2 regions of the Pseudoalteromonas sp. 0802 genome follow, and region 2 is predicted to be linked to the other one. Evidence: predicted binding sites of a transcription regulator. Region 2 holds the regulator's gene; the other holds the start of a gene.
What was found. Region 2 encodes sigma-54, which starts transcription at its own class of promoters, with help from an activator protein. Its sites were predicted from a motif close to GTTGGCACGNNNNTNGNNT; they were not measured.

Region 1: a site for sigma-54 is predicted at 3,313-3,331, ahead of HUS61_RS08570 (PAS domain-containing sensor histidine kinase). Genes of this name have one in related genera too.

What each region holds. Positions count from the first base shown of each region.
Region 1 covers NZ_JABVXE010000003.1:189,247-197,257, forward strand. Annotated here, with positions in the region: gene pseB (UDP-N-acetylglucosamine 4,6-dehydratase (inverting)) at 1-57, opposite strand, end outside; gene HUS61_RS08555 (flagellin) at 251-1,036, shown strand; gene HUS61_RS08560 (sigma-54 dependent transcriptional regulator) at 1,179-2,618, shown strand; gene HUS61_RS08565 (DNA-3-methyladenine glycosylase I) at 2,652-3,239, opposite strand; gene HUS61_RS08570 (PAS domain-containing sensor histidine kinase) at 3,367-4,479, shown strand; gene HUS61_RS08575 (sigma-54 dependent transcriptional regulator) at 4,476-5,879, shown strand; gene fliE (flagellar hook-basal body complex protein FliE) at 6,050-6,382, shown strand; gene fliF (flagellar basal-body MS-ring/collar protein FliF) at 6,403-8,011, shown strand, end outside.
Region 2 covers NZ_JABVXE010000025.1:15,249-23,259, forward strand. Annotated here, with positions in the region: gene mgtE (magnesium transporter) at 1-180, opposite strand, end outside; gene HUS61_RS19465 (HPr family phosphocarrier protein) at 392-664, opposite strand; gene rapZ (RNase adapter RapZ) at 678-1,523, opposite strand; gene ptsN (PTS IIA-like nitrogen regulatory protein PtsN) at 1,524-1,976, opposite strand; gene hpf (ribosome hibernation promoting factor) at 1,980-2,267, opposite strand; gene HUS61_RS19485 (RNA polymerase factor sigma-54) at 2,295-3,791, opposite strand; gene lptB (LPS export ABC transporter ATP-binding protein) at 3,899-4,624, opposite strand; gene lptA (lipopolysaccharide transport periplasmic protein LptA) at 4,621-5,142, opposite strand; gene lptC (LPS export ABC transporter periplasmic protein LptC) at 5,132-5,686, opposite strand; gene kdsC (3-deoxy-manno-octulosonate-8-phosphatase KdsC) at 5,683-6,234, opposite strand; gene HUS61_RS19510 (KpsF/GutQ family sugar-phosphate isomerase) at 6,238-7,209, opposite strand; gene HUS61_RS19515 (calcium/sodium antiporter) at 7,213-8,011, opposite strand, start outside.

The DNA.
Region 1 (8,011 bases), on a different contig from region 2:
TTTTTTACCGAATGAACCGGTACCACCGGTAATTAAAATTGTTTTATTGTCGAACATAGTGTTACCCGAGTTATTTTTCATTGGCGTTTGATACGCAAAGTGAGAATTTTGACACAATTCTCAGTAATTTAACTATTAACTAATACACTAGCAAGTCAGATGCCAAGTTAATTTATCTAAACCATGGTACAAAGTACAAAATTTGGCAAATTAAGCTATAATTTAAGCAATCGGTTTGTCGGAGGCCGCCATGAAAATTCAATCACCCAATACCGGGTTTTTAAACCAAACTCAGCAAACGGGTAATAAGCTTACTGAGCAACTAGCATCAGGTAAAAAAGTAAACTCAGCGGCAGATGATGCCGCTGCACTGCAAATTATTGATCGATTAACATCGCAGCAAGATGGCTACAGTCAAGCAATTAACAATGCTTACGACGGCATTTCTTACTCGCAAGTAACAGAGTCAAATCTATCAGGTGTGAATGATGCCGTTTCTCGCATACGAGAGCTGTCTATTCAAGCGGGTAATGGTGCGCTCACAGACAGTGATAGGGCTGCACTTCAAGAAGAAGTGTCGCAATTGCAAACGCAAATTTCAGAAACCTTTGAAAATGGAACATTCGGTGGCAAACCTTTATTTGATGGTGAGCAAGTGTCGTTTCAAGTTGGTCCTGATGCTAACACCACACAATCAGTGACGCCATCTGATGGCAGTATTGCTTCAGTTATTGCAGGAATCGATATTTCAACCCAAGCAGGAGCTCAAGCTGCGATTGATATTAGCGACCAAGCTGCTGAGGAAATTAACACCCAAAGAGCTGAGCTAGGCGCTTTTCAAAACACCTTGGCGAGTACGATAAAAGGTTTAGGCAACCAGCGAGAGAACATTGCTGCGAGCCAAAGCCGAATAGAAGATACTGACTATGCAAAAGCTGTGTCTGATCAAGTAGCTAATGATATTTTATCGCAAGCATCGATTGCCTTACGTGGTCAGGCAAATCGTTCAGCCGAATCTATATTAGGTTTACTTTAATTCTTTAGTATTAAATTTTAGTGCTAAGTGACTATTTTTTGGCGTTGATGTCAATAAATTGCCGCTTAGCGCTTGCATCCCTCCTAAACTCGCTTACAATTTAGAAATTAACTAACCTCGTGGTAACTGTGGTTCGCCAATAATGATCTTAATTTTAGACAATAATAATAATCGTGCGATAGGTTTACATGCAGCACTTACCTTCATTGGTGAATCTGCACAATTAGTTGATGAGACTACATTACAGTCTTTTTGTGAAAAACATCAACAGCAAGAATGTATGGTCATTCTTGGTGCTTTACAGCAGCTAAATCACGAGGCTGTGATCAAACAGTTTCCTGCCATTCCGTTTTTATTAATTGGTGAAACACTCAAACCGTTACTAAGCATTGCAAATGTAGTTGGTTTAATTTGTGAGCCATTTAACCATGATGTAACTACTCAGCTATTGCATGATTGTCAGCAATATCAGCGCATGCTACCGGGTGACCATAAACAAGCTAAATCTAACAAATCATTTGATGGTTTAGTAGGTGAAACCGAAGCTGTTAAAGATGTGCGCTTTTTAATTGAGCAAGTAGCAAAAACCGATGCCAATGTGCTGATCTTAGGTGAGTCAGGCACAGGTAAAGAAGTTGTTGCACGCAACGTTCATTTACTCTCTAAACGCAATACCGGGCCATTTGTGCCGGTAAACTGTGGTGCTATCCCGGGCGAACTACTTGAAAGTGAGCTATTTGGCCATGAAAAGGGTGCCTTTACGGGCGCAATATCAGCGCGAAAAGGGCGTTTTGAATTAGCGCAAGGCGGCACGCTGTTTCTAGATGAAATTGGTGATATGCCTTTGCAAATGCAGGTTAAACTACTGCGTGTGTTGCAAGAGCGTAGCTATGAGCGAGTAGGGGGTACTAAGCCTATTCAAGCAGATGTACGCATTATTGCTGCGACTCACCGCAACCTTGAAGAAATGATTGAAAAGGGCGACTTCCGAGAAGACCTTTTTTATCGTTTAAACGTGTTTCCAATTGAAAATCCTTCGCTTAGTGAGCGTGCTGACGACATTCCTCTGCTTTTAAAAGAATTAATGCGTCGTGTGAACGAGCAAAGTGGCACAACGGCCAAATTCACTGAGCGTGCGATTCAAAGCTTAAAAGAGCATGCGTGGCCGGGGAATATTCGTGAGCTTGCTAACTTAGTTGAGCGCATGGTGATCATGTTTCCAGATAAAGTGGTTGATGTGCCAGACCTTCCAGCTAAATATCGTTATATTGAAGTTGAGGCTTATGAGCCTGAGTACCCAGAAGAGTTGATGGAGCGAGATGCTTTCAACGATATTTTCAGTACCGGCTTTAGTGATTATGATGAGGAAGAGCTTGATGTACCAGCAACAACGGCTGACTCAGGTTTATTACCAGATGAAGGAATTGAGCTCAAAGAGTATCTTGCTGAGCTTGAAATCAGCTTAATCAGCCAAGCATTAGAGCGCTATGATTACGTTGTTGCACGTGCAGCAGAAATTTTAGGTGTTAGGCGCACCACACTGGTCGAAAAAATGAAGAAATACAACCTAACGCGCGACTAAGCCGCGTTAGGTTTCTTCCTCGGTTTTATCTCTTTAATATTCACTAATTATCTCAGCTTTTCTAAAGCAATCATTGCTATGGTCATTTACCATGCCACAGGCCTGCATGTGGGCATACACCGTCGTAGGGCCTAAAAACTTAAAACCGCGCTTTTTTAAATCTTTGGCGAATGCTGTTGAGGCTTCAGTAATAGCCGGGTAATCCTCTAATTTATCAAGATCGTTTACCAATGGTTTGCCACCAACAAACTGCCATTGGTAATTTGAGAAACTGCCAAACTCTTTTTGAATCTCAATAAACCGTTGCGCGTTATTGATAGTGGCGGCGATTTTAGCGCGATTACGAATAATACCTTCAAACTGCATTAACCTTTCGACGTCGTCTTCGGTCATTTTGGCAACCTCTTCGACAACAAAGTTTTTGAAGGCACTGCGATAGCCATCACGCTTTTTAAGTATGGTATACCAACTCAGTCCCGCTTGTGCTGACTCTAAGGTTATAAATTCAAATAAGCGGTGATCATCATATAATGGGACCCCCCATTCTTGGTCATGATAGGCCACATAATCTTCTTTGCTGGTATCGAGCCATGGGCAACGACAATGGTGTTCTTTTTGCATTATTCACTCGCGATTGTCATTTTTTTGTCAGTGTTGTTTTGTCTTTAATTTATTGAAATAAAACAAAAATAAATTTGGTACGGATTGTGCATTTAGCTAGGTAGACACGATTTTTTGAGTATCGATTATGGCCTTAGCAAATGTCCTAAAACCACAATTTATCACAGCCAAACAATATAACCCATGCTTACAACAAGAAGAGTATGTGGGTGAGTTGAGTGAGCTGCGCCAACAAGCCAGTTGGTTAGGCCACTTGGTTGATACCATGCCTGCGGGTGTGGTGGTTTTAGATGGCCGAGGCATGATCGCAAAAGCCAATCAAATTGCCATTGATATGCTAGGTGAGCCGCTTGAAGGTGAAAAGTGGTTTAGCGTTATTCAACGTTCATTTCGACCAAAGCAAGATGATGGACATGAAGTATCACTTAAAGATGGCCGATTAATTAAGCTTGATATCACTGCGCTTGCTCCAGAGCCAGGGCAGTTAATTTTAATGACAGATTTAACTGAAACCAGACGCTTACAAAAGCGAGTAGCACATATGCAGCGCTTGAGTGCGCTTGGCAAAATGGTTGCTTCGCTTGCTCATCAGGTCAGAACACCGTTATCAGCTGCCATGCTTTATGCCGCAAATTTAGGCTCAAAGCGATTGCCAGAAAGCTCGCGTGGCAACTTTCATACGAAGCTAATGTCGCGTTTAAAAGATTTAGAAACCCAAGTGAACGATATGCTGTTATTTGCCAAAAGTGGTGAGCAACAAGTTGTCGAAAGCGTTTCAATGCAACAGTTACTTAATGAAGTAAAAGCCGGTGCTGATGCTATGGTTGCACAAAATAACAGTGAACTTAGCGTGAACTTACCAGAACCTGATATTGAAATTATGGGTAATAAAACTGCTCTGGCGAGTGCTATTCAAAACCTGATCCACAATAGTATTCAAATTATTGGCTCTGAGGCTGTGGTAACCCTGAGTGCCGAACGTGACGAAACGAGCGAAAACTGTGTTCGCATCAGTGTCAGTGATAATGGCCCAGGTGTTGATTTACGTCATGCCAACAAATTATTCGAACCTTTTTACACTACCAAAAGCCAAGGCACGGGGCTTGGACTTGCTGTTGTAAGTTCAGTCGCCAATGCGCACCAAGGACGGGTTGAAGTGACTAATAATGCTCATGGGGGAGCATGTTTTAGTTTGATCTTGCCAATTAGTGCAGAACCAATGTCAGCGGAGGCAAAATGAATACTAACTCTATTTTAGTCGTTGAAGACGACGCAGGCTTACGAGAAGCACTGATTGATACCCTTGAAATGTCGGGTATTGATTGCGTTGCTGCAGATAGCGCCGAACAAGCGATGATCTTGCTTAAGCAAAATAGCTATTCATTGGTTGTTAGTGATGTGCAAATGGGCGCTATGAGCGGCCTTGACCTACTACGTAGCATTAAACTTAATTATCCTGAGCTGCCGGTATTAATGATGACGGCCTATGCCACTATTGATGATGCTGTAGAAGCAATGCGTTTAGGCGCGATTGATTACATGGCAAAGCCGTTTGCTCCAGAAGTTCTTCTTAACATGGTGAGTCGTTATTTGCCTGAAAAGGAAAAAGAAACCGATGGCCCAATCGTTGCCGATCCATCAAGTATTAAGCTATTAGAGCTCGCGAGCAAAGTTGCCCGTTCAGATGCCAGTGTCATGGTACTCGGCCCAAGTGGCTCGGGTAAAGAAGTGTTGGCTCGTTTTATCCATGATAAATCAAATCGTAGCGATGCCCCCTTTGTGGCTATTAACTGCGCTGCTATTCCTGAAAACATGCTTGAAGCAACCTTATTCGGTTACGAAAAAGGGGCGTTTACCGGCGCGATTCAAGCCTGTCCGGGTAAATTTGAGCAAGCTCAAGGTGGTACCATCTTACTTGATGAAATTACTGAGATGGATTTAGGCTTGCAAGCTAAATTACTGCGTGTACTTCAAGAGCGCGAAGTAGAGCGCTTAGGCGGTCGTAAAACCATAGAGCTTGATGTTCGCGTACTTGCTACAAGTAACCGAGATTTGAAAGAAGCGGTGAGCGAAAACCTATTTAGAGAAGATTTATATTATCGCTTAAATGTATTCCCGCTAATGTGGAAACCATTAGCAGAGCGTCCTGGCGACATTATTGTATTGGCTGAGCATTTAATAGAGCGTCATTGCCTGAACAGTAAAGAGCCTATTGCTCAACTAAGTGAGGGGGCGAAACAAAAGCTGCTATCGCATGCTTGGCCAGGTAACGTACGAGAGCTTGATAACGTTATTCAACGGGCGTTGATATTATGCGATGGTAATAGTATTCATCAAGATGATGTCTTTATTGAGGAGTTGCTTACGGTGGATATCAAGCCAGTCGCTACGCCACCACACAACGCACCGGTATATCAAGAACAACCTGTTGAAGTTAATTTAGATACCGTGCCACAAGTGAGTGAGCAAGGTAATTACAAAGACGAGCTGAAAGACAAAGAGCATCGTATTATTTTAGAAACCTTAGCGCGCTGTAATGGTAAGCGCAAAGAGGTTGCAGAAACCTTAGGTATTAGTCCGCGCACGTTACGTTATAAACTGGCGCAAATGCGAGACTTGGGTATAGCCTTACCTGCATAAACTCCTTCCAAAAAGTTACTCAAACAAGCTCACATTTTTGTGAGCTTGTTTGCTGTCAAAACTCTGACATGCAAAATTAATGATTCAAACTATTGAATTTGTTGGTTTTATTTTGTGGCACGGTTTGTGCTTTATCAGTGCATAAGTAAACTGCATTGTCAGAGAGTATTATGAAAGTTCAAAACAGCGCATTATTTCAAGAAATGCAAGCTATGGCTTCAGAAGTAGGCCGTAGTAACTCAATTAATAATTTACCAACTCAAACTCAGCCAACATCGTCGGCACAGTTTGGTGATTTACTTACCAATGCACTTGATACAGTGAATGGCTTACAACAAGACGCTAAGCAAAAAGTAACAGCAATGGAAATGGGCGACCGCAGTGTTTCTTTAGCAGACGTAATGATTGCTTCGCAAAAATCATCAGTCGCTTTTGAAGCTACGGTGCAAGTTCGAAATAAACTTGTTGAAGCTTATAAAGAAATCATGAACATGCCTGTGTAACTAGGTAGTGGAGAATTATTGTGGCGCAATCTAATCAATCAACTGATCTAGCCTTAGCAGGCGGCGGTATCGACTCAACCGATACTGATGATCAACAAGAGCAAAAGTCAGGCTACCTAAGTGCCTTAAACGGTGTAGATGTTTTACGCCAGGTTACTTTAGTGATCGCTTTGGCAATCTGTTTGGCTATCGCAATTTTTATTATTATTTGGGCTCGTCAACCAGATATGCGTCCGCTTGGCAAAATGCCAACGGAAGAGCTTATTCAAACGCTGGACTTTTTAGACGCTCAAAAGATTGATTACGAACTTGATGGTAACGTCATCTCTGTTGAAGAAGGTGAATACCAAAACATTAAATTATTGATGGCTCGTGAAGGCCTAGAGCAAGCGCCAAGCTCAGGTACTGACATCATCATGCAAGACATGGGGTTTGGTGTTAGCCAACGCCTTGAACGTGAACGTTTAAAACATGGTCGTGAGCAACAGCTTGCACGTACCATCGAAGAGCTAAAAAATGTTACTCGCGCCAAAGTACTTTTAGCTATTCCAAAAGAAAACGTATTTGCTCGTCGTGAAAAACAACCTTCAGCGACGGTAGTGCTCACCTTAAAACGCGGTCGTACACTTGACGGTGAAGAAGTTGACTCAGTAGTTGATATTGTTGCCTCAGCAGTCCAAGGGTTATCGCCAGAGCGTGTTACTGTTACCGATCAAAATGGTCGCTTACTTAATTCAGGTTCACAAAACTCACTTGCTGCTCGCTCTCGTAAAGAGTATGAGATTGAACGTAAGCGTGAAGAAGAGTACTTAAATAAAATCGATAGCATCCTTATTCCAGTTGTAGGATTAGGTAACTATACCGCGCAAGTCGATTTAAACATGGACTTTAGTGCAGTCGAAGAAACACAAAAACGTTATAACCCAGACTTACCAGCAGTGCGCAGTGAAACCACGTTCGAAGAAAACAACATCGGTGGTCTTGCAGTGGGCATTCCAGGTGCGCTAACGAATCAGCCGCCAGTTAACTCTAATATTCCAGAAATTGCAGGCCAAGGTGGAGCAGGCTCAGCAACGAACCCAAGTCGCTCGCATAAAGAAGCAACACGTAACTACGAGCTTGATACAACAATTTCGCATAAGCGTCAGCAAACCGGTGTTATTCGTCGTATCAGTGTTTCAGTTGCCGTTGATTATGTACCGCAGGTGGGTGAAAATGGTGAAACAACCATGGTTCCTCGCTCTGTAGAAGCATTGTCAAATATTCGTCGTTTATTACAAGGCGGTGTTGGTTTTGATATGCAGCGTGGTGATGCGCTTGAGGTTGTTACAGTGCCATTTGTTCGTGAAGATGCTGGTGAAGCGATTGAAGTTCCACTTTGGGAGCAAGATTGGTTCATGAAGATGCTACGCTTAGCATTAGGTGCACTGGTTATTATCGTACTGATTGTCTTTGTAGTAAGACCTATGCTGAAACGTCTAATTTACCCAGACGATACACTAGAAGAATACGATGAAGACGCATTAAGTGCAGGTGTAGATATTGGTGATAGCACGCTAGATATGCTAAATAAAGACTTTGACTCTGCTGCTGTAGGATTCTCAAGTGATGGTACACTACAGCTGCCAG
Region 2 (8,011 bases):
AACCAGCTGCCAAAGCATACGACGAATTTTATGGGGAGAAGATTCAAGTAAAAGGGCTGTATCACAAGGTGCCGTTTTGGCTAACATACCGCGCACTTGAACAAATTGACCACTATTGAGTGACTTGGTCACTTGTTTGAGTTGTTGTAGTGGGTAATCTTGTTCAAAGGCTTCTGGCATTGGCGTCCTTACAACTGAAAAAAGTTTAAATAGGCTAAGCAAATACAGCATAGTTGCTTTGTAGTGTATTTGCAGAGATATCGTCGCACTGCGATAAATTTATTAAGAGTTTTGTAATTTAGAAAAGCGAGCGATATAAAAGTAGGATATTTAAAGGGAATTTTAAATATCCGAATTAAGTTTACCGTAAACCCTGAAGTCTTAGCAAATGCTATTCTTGCTCGTGGAAGCGTTGTGCAATTAATTCGCCGATTGCCGTTAATGCAGCATCGGCGTCAGGGCCTTCGCACACAACGCGAACTTCTTTACCCTGACTACTTTCAAGTAGCATTAATGCTAACACGCTGTCGCCTTCAGCTTCTTTATCATCTTGATAAAGCGTAATTTTGGCATCAAATTGCAGCGCTAATTGCGCTAAAACAGTAGCAGCACGAGCATGTAAGCCAAGTTTGTTTTGAATTAAAAAGGTATCTTCAGCGTGCATTGTTGGTGCCTAATTAAATGTCTTGTTCGCGGTGGCGAATTTTTACATTAGCATGGCTTTTGGCAAAGCTCTCACCAATTGTTTGCGCTAAGTAAACAGAGCGATGCTGGCCGCCGGTACAACCAATAGCAATGGTCAGGTAACTGCGGTTATTACGCTCTAAATGTGGCAACCAAGTTTGCACAAAGGTTTGTATTTGCCACGTGAACTTTTGCACTATGCTGTGGCTAGCTAGGTAATCTTTTACTGGTTGATCAAGGCCTGTTAGTGGCTTTAAATCAGGTTCCCAGTGTGGGTTAGGTAAAAAGCGTGCATCAAAAACGTAGTCAGCTTCTTTTGGAATACCATGCTTAAAGCCAAACGACATAAAAGTAATAATCAGCTTTTTATCTTTTTTACCTAAAATCTTTTCGCGAATTGATTCTGCTAACTGATGAACACTCAGATCAGTGGTATCAATCATAAAGTCAGCGCGAGTGATCAACACATCAAGCAGGATTTTTTCTTGTTTAATGGCCAGATCAAGCGGCAAAGAATCAATAGATAGTGGATGCAAGCGGCGTGTTTCTGAAAAGCGCTTGATCAGAGTTTGGTCATCACTGTCTAAATAGAATAGTGTTGGGTTTGCGAAACCTGGCAGGTACTCAAGAATATCATTAAATTCTTGCTGCTCTTTCGGTAAGTTACGCACGTCGATGCTGACCGCTATTTTATCGTAGTTATCAGACACACTACGTACGAGCGAAGGCAGTAAATTAACCGGAATATTATCAACGCAATAATAGCCCAAGTCTTCAAGTACTCGTAAAGCGACCGATTTACCTGAGCCTGAGCGACCGCTGATAATTATTAATTCCATTTATGCCTCTGCTGATATGACCTGAAACAGTTGCTGATCGGTAGTAGCACTACGCAGCTGTTTACAAAATTCTTTATCTTTAAGTCTATCAGCAATTGTTGATAAGGTCTTTAGGTGAAGCTGACAGTCACCATCTGGTACGATGAGTGCCACAAAAATATCAACTGGACGATTATCAATTGCATCAAAATTAATAGGGGATTCACTCACTATCACAAATGCATGAGGCTCATCTGCGCCGCTCATTCGGCCATGTGGAATAGCAATACCTCGGCCAATGCCGGTGCTACCTAGTTTTTCTCGGTTGAGTAAAGCATCTAGGATATCTTGTTGCGATAAATGAGGAAGCTGCTGGTGGGCCAGTTCGCTGATATATTCAAGAATTCTTTTTTTGCTATTAAAAAGGACCGCAGCTTTGCTGCAGTCCTGGTTAGTAAGTGAACTTAGTTTCATAATTTAATGTCGAGCTAATTTCTCTTTGTGTTTAATGACTTGGCGATCAAGTTTATCGATCAGTGAGTCAATGGCTGCGTACATATCTTGATGTTCTGTAGAAGCGAACAATTCGCCTCCGTTTACATGTAAAGTTGCTTCTGCTTTTTGGCTTAATTTTTCTACATCTAGAATGACATGAACATTATTAATATGGTCAAAATGCCTTTCTAGTTTTGCAAACTTGGTGTTTACATAGTCTCTTAATGAATCTGTGATTTCTACATGACGACCAGTTAAATTTAGTTGCATAAGCATTTTTCCTTCTATGTAAAACGTCTAAATCAGACTCTTACGCTGATTAGACGGAGGTATTGCTAGAGACTCACGATATTTTGCAATTGTACGTCTAGCTACTTTAATTCCTTGCTCAGCCAATATATCTGCAATTTTGCTATCACTCAATGGTTTAGCTGAGTTTTCTGCAGCGACTAACTTCTTGATTAAAGCGCGTATTGCTGTAGAAGAACACTCACCACCATTTTCGGTGCTGACATGGCTTGAGAAGAAATATTTCAACTCAAAAATACCCCGTGGGGTATGCATATATTTTTGCGTTGTTACCCGTGAAATCGTCGATTCATGCATTTCGACCATTTCAGCAACATCATTTAGCACCATCGGCTTCATTGCTTCAGGGCCATGCTCAAAGAAAGCTTGTTGTTGTTGAACGATACAGTTGGTCACTTTTAATAGCGTATCGTTACGGCTTTCTAAGCTTTTAATAAACCACTTAGCTTCTTGTAAGTGAGAGCGAATAAATTGGCTGTCGCTACTTGATTTTACAGAGCGAGACATCGCCGCATATTGGCTGTTCACTCTAATCTTTGGCATACAGTCTGGGTTTAACTCGACTACCCAGCGACCTTTTACTTTTTTTACTGATACATCAGGTATAACGTACTCAGACTCTTCGCGCACTATGCTATCCGCAGGCTTAGGATTTAAGCTGTGGATTAGTGTCATCACTTCTTTAAGCTCGTTTTCTTTAAGCTTAGTCTTTTTCATCAAAGTTCGATAGTCGCGACTCGCTAATAATTCGATATGCTCAGATAAAACCATTTTAGTTTCAGCTAAATATGGCGTATTAGCATCGAATTGGCGTAACTGAATGCACAGACATTCTTGTAAACTGCGCGCACCAATACCCACAGGATCAAATAACTGAATTCTTTTTAAGACCGCTTCGACTTCATCAAGTTCGATTTCTTCTTCATCGTTATTTTGATTAAAGCTTTCGACTATATCTTCACAGCTTACCGTTAAAATACCTGAGTCATCGATAGCTTCTACAATTGCCACAGCAATCGCTTCATCAGTAGGGCTAAATGGCGTGAGCTGTAATTGCCACATTAGGTATTCATGAAGGGTTTCGGTTGATGCTCCCTGGTAGATAGATTCATCTTCAGGCATTGGCCCTGACGATGTTGAAGGGGCGGCACTCATGTACTCATCCCACGTGACGTCCATTGCTAAGTCATCGCTTACGGTGTCTTTATTGAGAGCATCACTACTTTCTTGCTCGTACTCGCTAGGTGCTTCTTCGGCAGACGCGCTGACTTGCACATCGTCAGGCTCCGCTTTTTGCTCATTCTTGCCGGTGCTTTCTTCATTGTAATCCGCTTCTTCCACTTCAAGCAGGGGATTACTATCAAGCGCTTCTTGAATTTCTTGCTGGAGATCCAATGTACTGAGCTGCAACAAACGAATCGCTTGTTGCAGTTGTGGAGTCATTGTAAGTTGCTGGCCCATGCGCAGCTGTAATGATTGCCTCATGTATCCCTAACAATCCTTTTTAAGTTATCGATAACTGTATAAACACAGTTATCGATTTATTGTCATTGTTATAAGTCTAGCAGATGCTCTAGTCGCTGGCGTAATGGTTACAGCCTGAATTGCTCGCCTAGATATACATCGCGTACAGTTTGGTCTGCTAATACGTGCTCAGGTGTGCCTGATGCAATTAGCTCCCCATGAGAAACAATGTAGGCTTTTTCACAAACATCAAGGGTTTCTCGAACATTATGGTCAGTAATTAGTACACCGATACCACGATTTTTTAGGTGCTCAATAATTTTCTTTATATCTAACACTGAAATTGGATCAACACCAGCAAAAGGCTCATCTAAAAGGATAAATTTAGGATTAGCGGCTAATGCGCGAGCAATTTCTACACGGCGTCGCTCACCACCTGACAGCGCCATACCTTGGCTGTCACGAATGTGTTGAATACTAAACTCATCGAGTAAGCTATTGAGTGTTTCTTCGCGGGTGGTTTTATTTAGATCTTTACGAGTTTCTAAAATGGCCATCAAGTTTTGGTAAACCGTCAACTTTCGAAAAATTGACGATTCTTGTGGCAGATAGCCAATACCTAAACGCGCACGGCTATGCATTGGTAAAAGGGTGATATCGTTATCATCAATACTGATTTTACCTTTGTCGCTAGGTACTAGGCCTACAATCATATAGAAGGTCGTTGTTTTACCTGCGCCATTTGGACCAAGCAAGCCAACAATACTGCCAGCTTCAACTTCAAGACCGACATTTTTAACCACTTGGCGGCCTTTGTAGCTTTTAGCTAAAAGCTCTGCTTTTAATGTGCTCATGGTTGGCCTTTATTATCTTTTTTATTTTCAACAGGCACTAAAATAGTGTGTACACGATCTGTTGAGTTTTCGTCTTTTTCAGCACTGATCAGCTGCTGTGCCATATCATAGGTAATGCTTTTTGCTGTTACTTTTTGACCTGCTTGAGTAACTTCAGCTTCACCATTTAAGGTTAAGAAGCGTTTTGCAACATCATAACGAACTTCTTCTGCGCTAGCGCTCATTACGGTGCCATCAGCTTGCTTTTCTTCGAAGTAAGCAGGCTTACCTGTGGCAATAATCAACTCTACTGTACCTTCGGTATCACCGCCGTGTGCTTCAAGGCGCTCTGCGGTAATACGACGATTACCATGCACGATCTCTACGTTACCTTCAAATATGCCAACGCCATCTTTTAGTTTACCTACTTGGCGATCTGAGCTAATGCTAATTTGAGCGCCAGTTTGCTCGGCAGCTGCGCCCGAAAAGGCAATCAATAAGCTTGGGATCAGGAGTAATTTCTTCAGTTTATTGGTCATAGTATATGGTTCGTGTATGGTTAGTTAACTCAACAATTTCGGTTTTTAAATCGGCTTTTAAGCCTTTCCCGGTAATCTTTAAATTCGGTCCTGTTAGTGTCACAGGTTGCTTAGAAAACATGGTCATTTTATCAATGTCGACATTAATGTTTTCTGCTTTTATATCTTCAATCATGCCGTTGTGGGTTAAGTTTTTAGCAACTACATCCCCTTCAAAAATCAGCTGATCGTTTTCGTACAATGTGGCTTCTTTGGCTTTTACTTGCCAAACCTGCTGGTCGCCATAAATAGTAAAAATAGGTTGCTCAAAAAAGGTAAACCCTAATTGTTGATACAACTCCATTTTAGCAGCAGCCACTTTATGACTAATTTTGCCTTGCTCGTCATACGCTGTTTGCTTTAACGCCACTGCGGTGTAATCAGGTGTTGCGATGATCTCGTCTTCACTAGTTATTGTGTCTGTTGATTGGTTAAAGTACGGGTACCATAACCACACCATGCAACAAACAAAAACAATACTCAGTAAAATACGGGCTATATTCATGCGCTGGTTCCATCGCTAGTTAACGGCTTACCGTTTTCTAACATCAGTAAATCAGTTAATTCACGCACAGCTCCAAAGCCACCTGGTAATAATGTGGTGTAATGAGCCAGCTTTTTAATCAGTGGGTGTGCGTCGTTTACAGCAATGGCAAACCCTACTTTTTCCATTACTGGTAAGTCTGGACCATCATCACCAATATAGGCAATTTGTTCATCAGTCAGCCCCAGTTTATCTTTTAACTCTTGATAAGCAATCAGCTTATCTTCTTGTCCCTGATAAATGTGCTGAACTGTTAGGCTAGTCATTCGCTGCTGAACTATTTGTGAATGGCGGCCAGTAATCACTGCCACTTCAAAGCCACTATTAATGAGCGCTTTAATACCAAAGCCATCTTTAGTATTAAATGCTTTAAGCTCTTCGCCATCATTACCTAAGTAAATTCGGCCATCAGAAAAAACGCCATCTATATCACAGATTAGCAATTTTACTTTTTGTGCGCGCTGACTCACATCAGGGCTAAGAGGCTGGTATAGCTCGGCGAATGTCATTGCTTAAAGAACTCCTGCTTTTAATAGGTCTTGCATATTAAGGGCACCAATTGGCGTATTACTTTGATCTACCACAATTAAACCATTGATACGTTTACGTTCCATAATATTTAAAGCTTCAGCTGCAAGCATATCAGGGCGAGCAGTTGTACATGAACGGGTCATTACTTGGCTAATTGCCGTATTATGGATATCGATGCGCTGTTCTAAAATACGGCGTAAGTCACCATCAGTGAATAATCCGGCTAACTTTTCATCTTCACCAATCACCGCGGTCATACCAAGGCCCTTGGCTGACATTTCGATTAGTGCGTCTTTAATGCTTTGGGTTTCGCTCACGATTGGCGTGGCGTCGCCTGCGTGCATCACATCATCTAATGTAAGTAATAAACGTTTACCTAAGCTGCCACCCGGGTGCGAAAGCGCAAAATCATCGGCTGTGAAACCACGGGTTTCAAGTAACGCAACCGCCATTGCATCACCCATAACCAAGGTCGCTGTGGTACTTGCAGTTGGCGCAAGGCCTAATGGACATGCCTCTTGGCTTACTTTAATGCACACATGTACATCAGACAGTTTGGCCATGGTTGAGTCTGGGTTGCCTGTTAGTGAAATCATTTTTGCGCCAATGCGCTTGATAACAGGGATAATGCTAAGTACTTCGCTGGTTTCGCCTGAGTTCGAAATACACATCACCACATCATCACGGGTGATCATGCCTAAATCACCGTGGCTTGCTTCGCCAGGATGAACAAAAAATGCCGGTGTGCCAGTACTTGCAAGGGTCGCCGCAATTTTATTACCAACGTGGCCAGACTTGCCCATACCAATCACAATAATACGACCTGTACATTGGAACATTAATTGGCAAGCGTTATCGAAATCTTGATTTATATATTGCTCAATTTCTTGTAAAGCTTGTGCTTCAATTTCGAGTACGCGCTTACCCTGCGCGATAAAGCTAGGTTGTGTCATTAATTATCCTACTTGGCTGAAAATATAGCCCTGATATGCAATAAATGCGACTAACAAGAAGCCACCTTCTACTCTATTGATACGACGAGCACCTTTAAAGTTCAATGACATGGCAATCAATACAATCGTTGCTGCAATCATGATAAGTGCATCGCGGTTTGCCGCAGAAGGGTCAATAATTGATGGGTTGATAATACCCGCAAGTGGTAATACGGCGAGTAAATTGAAAATGTTTGAGCCAACGATATTACCAAGCGCTAAATCGTCTTCGTTTTTTAATACCCCTGCAATACAGGCTGCCAGCTCTGGTAAGCTGGTACCAATAGCAATAATGGTTAAGCCTATTACAAGGTCTGATAGACCAAAATATTTTGCGATATCAACGGCTGATTCAACTAAAAAATGTGAACTAATTGGTAATAAAATCATGCCGATGATTAACCAAAACACGGCAGATTTAGTGCTTACATCGTTCGGAACGTCTTCACATGCTTCGCTAACAAATGGGTCATCTTGATTTTTAGCACGCAGAGATACAATAACTAAACCACCAATAAACACAGCAAAAGCAATCATCAAGGCAATGCCTTCAGCGAACGAAAAATAGTTATCTGAGAACACATACCAAGCGGCTACTGAGATTAACAGTACCAGCGGCATTTCACGTTTAAGTGTCATTGAAGATACTGAAAGAGGGCGTAGTAAAGCTGTGACACCAAGTACAAGTAAGATATTAGTAATGTTAGAGCCGACCGCATTACCTACCGCAGTATCTGTTTTATCAGCAAGTGCTGCTGATGCA